2 linked regions of the Ammoniphilus sp. CFH 90114 genome follow. Each later gene encodes a partner of the first gene's protein in a complex. Links are inferred from orthologs where the notes say so. Each region holds a gene or a part of one and is shown in the gene's direction. Other genes may lie near its edges.

Evidence for each region.
Region 2: the proteins of metK (region 1) and groL are in contact, whole or in part, in a cryo-EM structure (PDB 8P4O), measured with the Escherichia coli proteins. The link is inferred for Ammoniphilus sp. CFH 90114 from one-to-one orthologs.

The regions. Positions count from the first base shown.
Region 1 is NZ_SDLI01000010.1:48,404-51,385, reverse strand. The notes cover bases 25-2,963. They hold metK (methionine adenosyltransferase), read left to right. Parts: upstream 25-859; coding sequence 860-2,068; downstream 2,069-2,963. Other genes in these bases: EIZ39_RS19940 (polysaccharide deacetylase family protein), read left to right, coding at 2,349-2,963; EIZ39_RS19950 (S8 family serine peptidase), read left to right, coding at 25-477. Outside these bases: more of EIZ39_RS19950, read left to right, coding at 1-24; more of EIZ39_RS19940, read left to right, coding at 2,964-2,982. UniProt on the Escherichia coli protein: Catalyzes the formation of S-adenosylmethionine (AdoMet) from methionine and ATP.
Region 2 is NZ_SDLI01000008.1:33,386-36,353, reverse strand. Bases 44-2,968 are described here. They hold groL (chaperonin GroEL), read left to right. Parts: upstream 44-649; coding sequence 650-2,287; downstream 2,288-2,968. Other genes in these bases: EIZ39_RS17505 (DUF3231 family protein), read right to left, coding at 2,447-2,968; groES (co-chaperone GroES), read left to right, coding at 274-555.

The DNA.
Region 1 (2,982 bases):
AAAATGATCCAGGGTTACCCAGATTATACCTTTCGGCCTAATCATAACATTACGAGAGCGGGAGCCGCTGCTGTGCTGCAAAATGTCCTTCAGCTGCCCACTTCAAGAGCAACAAGCACTTACCAGGATCTGAAAAAAGACCATTGGGTCTATTCGGCTATTGCTTCGCTTGGAGAGAGGGGAATTTTCAAAGGCGTAGCGAGTGAACGAATCTTTCCGGACCAGCCCTTGACCCGTGCGGAGTTGGCCGTACTCTTATACCAAGCCAGATACGGAACAGAGCAACCTGAGCAGATCAAAAGTAAGCAAGAGTTTACGGATGTACTAAGAGGTCACTGGGCTTACCCTTATATCATGAAGATGGCAGAACTCCAGCATATTCAAGGATTTCAGGATGGTAGCTTTCAGCCTGAAAGACAGACGACACGTGCGGAATTCGCTGTGTTGGTCAGAAATATGTGGTACCCAGCGCAATAAAGAGTTTGAGTTTTTATACTTTGTCGTATTATGTGTTAACCCATTGACAATCTACCAAACTTTAGCTATTCTTATGCAGAACGGATTACTCTTATTCCGAGAAGGCGCGAGGGACTGGCCCGATGATGCCCGGCAACCCGCGGTAATGATTCATATTTTTTCCTTTATGGGAAAGAATAAGATCAACCGTGCAAGGTGCTAACCAGCAGGATGCTATTGTGTCCTGGAAGATAAGAGGTAAAGGAGCGGAATGCTGGCCTTTTCCTCATGGGAGAAGGTCTTTATTTTTTCACCACCTCTTGAGTTGTTCGGAAAATGTAAGACAATGAGTGCCGTATCTTATACGTTTGTGATTATTGAAGGAGGTACGTGAAACATGGCGTTGAAAAAAGGTCGTCATCTCTTCACATCTGAATCTGTAACCGAAGGACACCCGGATAAGATCTGCGATCAGATCTCCGATTCCATCTTGGATGCTATCCTTGAGCAAGATCCTAATGCTCGTGTAGCTTGCGAAACTTCAGTAACAACAGGACTTGTTCTTGTCGCTGGAGAAATTACTACTTCTTCTTATGTGGATATTCCAAAGATTGTCCGTGAAACCGTTCGTGAAATCGGGTATACCCGTGCGAAATTCGGATTCGATGCGGATACTTGTGCTGTACTTACTTCCATTGACGAACAGTCTCCTGACATTGCGATGGGGGTTGACCAAGCGTTAGAAGCTCGTGAAGGTCAAGTGACAGACGAGCAAATCGATGCGATCGGAGCAGGGGACCAAGGATTGATGTTTGGTTTCGCGACCAACGAGACTCCTGAGCTGATGCCGCTTCCGATCTCTATGGCTCATAAATTGGCTCGCCGTGTAGCAGAGGTTCGCAAGAACGGAACCCTTACCTACCTTCGTCCAGATGCGAAGACTCAGGTGACGGTTGAATATGATGGAGATAAGCCGGTTCGTATTGATACGATCGTTATTTCTACTCAGCATGACCCTGAAGCGACTCTAGAGCAAATTAAGAAAGACGTTCAAGAACATGTCATTAAGCCGATCGTACCGGCTGAATATCTTGATGCTCAAACGAAGTACTTCATTAACCCAACAGGCCGTTTCGTTATCGGAGGTCCTCAAGGGGATGCAGGATTAACAGGACGTAAGATCATTGTTGATACGTACGGTGGATATGCTCGTCATGGCGGCGGTGCTTTCTCCGGTAAGGATCCTACAAAGGTTGACCGTTCTGCTGCTTATGCTGCTCGCTATGTAGCGAAGAACATCGTAGCAGCTGGTTTGGCTGACAAGTGTGAAGTTCAAGTGGCTTATGCGATTGGGGTAGCTCAACCGGTTTCCATTAACGTAGATACGTATGGAACAGGAAAGATCGAAGAAGAGCAGATCGTAAATTTGATCCGCAAGCACTTTGATCTTCGCCCAGCGGGCATCATTAAGGAATTGGATCTTCGTCGTCCAATCTATAAAGGAACAGCTGCTTACGGTCACTTTGGACGTACTGACCTGGATTTACCATGGGAGCGTACAGATAAGGCTGAACTTTTGAAGCAAGACGCGGCAACTTTTGCTCAAGCATAGTAGGGTTATGAAAAAAGTCCTGATTTGGTCTAGAGACTAGGCTGAATTGGGGCTTTTTTTTCGTATTTGCTTGATTAGGTTTAGAATCCTTCCGATAATAGGAATAAAGACTTTAGCCTAGTGAGGGACTGACCCTTATCAGAAACTAAAGGGTTTTGCTTGAAACCAAAATGCAATGATATACGTCCAAATAGATAGATATTTTAAAATCCCATTACTTTCCGGTAGGAATTTTGCACTATTTGTCGAATTGTGTAGAAATGAGGAGATGAGGGTAAGAATGAGACTAATAATAATCCTCTTATTGGCTATTGTGATGGGTTGCAGCCAACAGGAGAATGAGTCTATAGACGCACAAGTACAACCGGAACCAGCGGTGGATGAACTAAGTTCATCAGATGCAAAAGCCTCGGATCCCATTACAGAAGAACACCCCTATCGCGTATGGTATAGAGAACAGGTGTTGGTGCTTAATTATCACCATTTGGCAGATGATTTGGAGACCCCTTTTACTATTAAGCCAGCTCACTTCGAAGAACATATGGAGTTTTTAAAAAATCATCACTTTCACCCCCTTAAAATAAAGGAGTTCTACGAATTCTTAGATACAGGACTATTGAACCAGGAGAATGCAGTGCTTATAACCTTTGACGATGGGTATGAGAGCGGTTTTACTGAGGCTTTTCCCATCCTTCAGAAGTATCAGTTTCCCGCAACGGTGTTCGTGATCTATGAAAATTTGCGGGATAGTCTAGAGAGGAAGCGTGAGGATAAAATTCCCCCGCTTACCTTCGTCCAGATGGATCAGATGAGACGAAGCGGACTCATTTCCTTTCAATCTCATACCTATGGGCTACACTTCTGGGATGAGTCGCAGCCCATAACGGCTCCAAGCTCTGCAGAAGGTGATCAAG
Region 2 (2,968 bases), on another replicon or contig:
TTTTTTGTGATGGATTGGGTTGCGTCCCTTCAGGATTCACTAAAATCGATAAAATACTCTCCACATATGACCCTTGGTATGCTTAGCCTCACCTTGGGACAAAATGGAAAGGGTAAATCTGTAGTTCATACATATATTTACAAATTTTTAATAAAAAAAGTGATTTAGGGGCTTGCAAAGTTGGGGAAAAATGACTATTATAATAAATGTGTTAGCACTCAAGTTGAATGAGTGCTAATAAAACGCAAATGTCCTTAAGGAGGGTGTTTCACAGTGTTAAGACCATTAGGTGATCGCGTGGTTATCGAAGCAATTGCTAAGGAAGAGACAACAGCAAGTGGGATCGTTCTACCAGACACAGCAAAGGAAAAGCCTCAAGAGGGCCGCGTTGTAGCTGTAGGTTCTGGACGTATTGAGAACGGAGAGCGCGTTGCCCTTGAAGTGAAAGAAGGCGACAAAGTTATCTTCTCTAAGTACGCTGGTACTGAAGTGAAATTCGGTGACAAAGAATTGTTGATCATGCGTGAAAGCGACATTCTTGCTATCTTACAATAATTGAGTTCATTGGGACTATAAGGTCCAACTGGACTCGTCCCTTCGTAAATAAATCTCGGGTTTACATATATGAATTAGAAGGAGGCATCTTTAAATGGCAAAGGATATTAGATTTAGTGAAGAAGCTCGCCGCGCTATGCTTCGTGGTGTGGATACTCTAGCTAATGCGGTTAAAGTAACTCTAGGACCAAAAGGCCGTAACGTAGTTCTTGAGAAGAAGTTTGGATCTCCTCTTATCACAAACGATGGTGTTACCATTGCAAAGGAAATCGAACTAGAAGATGCATTCGAAAACATGGGTGCTCAATTAGTTAAAGAAGTAGCTACGAAGACAAACGACGTAGCGGGTGACGGTACAACAACGGCAACGGTATTGGCTCAAGCTATGATCCGTGAAGGTTTGAAAAACGTTACTTCCGGAGCTAACCCAATGGTTATCCGCAAGGGTATCGAAAAGGCTGTTCGTGCAGCGGTTGAAGAGATTAAGAATATCTCTAAAACTGTTGAAACGAAAGAATCCATTGCACAAGTTGCTGCGATCTCTGCTGCTGATGACGAAATCGGTACGTTGATTGCAGAAGCTATGGAAAAGGTAGGTAAGGAAGGCGTTATCACAGTAGAAGAGTCCAAAGGATTCAATACTGAACTAGATGTGGTTGAAGGTATGCAATTTGACCGCGGATACGTATCTCCTTACATGATCACTGACACTGACAAGATGGAAGCTGTTCTTGAGAATCCTTACATCTTGATCACAGATAAGAAGATCTCTAGCATTCAAGAAATTTTACCAGTACTAGAGAAAGTTGTACAACAAGGCAAGCCGTTGTTGATCATCTCTGAAGATCTAGAAGGGGAAGCTCTTGCAACTCTAGTAGTGAATAAGCTTCGTGGAACTTTCACTGCTGTAGCAGTTAAGGCTCCTGGATTTGGAGATCGTCGTAAGGCTATGCTTGAAGATATCGCGGTATTAACTGGCGGTCAAGTAATCACAGAAGATCTTGGTTTAGACCTTAAGGCTGCAACGATCCAACATCTTGGTACTGCAGGACGTGTAGTTGTTTCTAAAGAAAACACTACAATCGTTGAAGGTGCTGGAGATAAAGCTAACATCGAAGCTCGCGTGAAGCAAATCCGTGCACAAGTAGAAACGACTACTTCTGATTTCGATAAAGAAAAGCTTCAAGAGCGCTTGGCTAAATTAGCTGGCGGTGTAGCGGTTATTAAAGTTGGTGCTGCTACTGAAACTGAGCTTAAAGAGAAGAAGCTTCGCATTGAAGATGCTCTTAACGCAACTCGTGCTGCTGTTGAAGAAGGTATCGTATCCGGTGGTGGTACTGCCTTGATCAACGTGGTTAAAGCTGTAGAAGCTGTTCAAGTAGAAGGAGACGAAGCAACTGGTGCTCGCATCGTACTTCGTGCACTTGAAGAACCAGTTCGTATTATCGCTAGCAATGCTGGTTTGGAAGGTTCCGTTATCGTTGAGCGCTTAAAGAATGAGCCAGTTGGAACTGGAATCAATGCAGCAACAGGTGAGTGGGTAAACATGATCGATGCGGGTATCGTTGACCCTGCTAAGGTTACTCGTTCCGCTCTTCAAAATGCAGCATCCGTTGCAGCTATGTTCTTAACAACTGAAGCTGTAATCGCCGACAAGCCTGAAGAAAAAGGTGCTGGAATGCCTGATATGGGCGGCATGGGCGGAATGGGTGGCATGGGCGGCATGATGTAATGCCCTGAACCCCTGAATTAATAAGGGTTTAGACCTAACGATAAAAAAGTAGAGGTTCTCCACGAGTTGAGTAAACTTGTGAAGGGCCTCTTTTTTCATTGTCTATGTAATACTGGAGGCACATGAATCCGTACTCTTACCACATTATGTAGGCAGTTGTTATTTGTTAATGTAGGGTGGGATACTGATCCATTCGCGCTTTTGAAGTAGTTGCTTCATTGTTAACGCCCAGGTTAATTTCATCACTTGGAATCTGGCAAACATAGCTCCTACATCTGCTCGTGTTGACTCAATAATTCCTCTGGTAGCGATTTGAATTCCCATGAGTTCATTCCAATTGATACTGTTGGCAATCTCAACATCAGTAAGTTTAACTCCCTCAGGAATATCTTTAAAGTCTCCCACGGTTGGTTTCTCCGGAGTTGTTTGTGGGAGGGATACAGCCTCGTTACGAAGGAATTCTGTTAGTTCTCTGAGAATGGGATCATGAACATTTCTCATTAAATCCTCAAGCACCTTTTTTAATTCCTCATCCTGAGTTGTATTAAACCCGACTTCAGTGGCTCGTTTGGATTGAACTACGCCAGAATAATAGTACCAAAGATTAAATGCTTCGCCGATATGTAGTGGAGGCTTTTCTCCGTCCATATAAGGAGCAAATGCAGATTTAATAACGTCTAG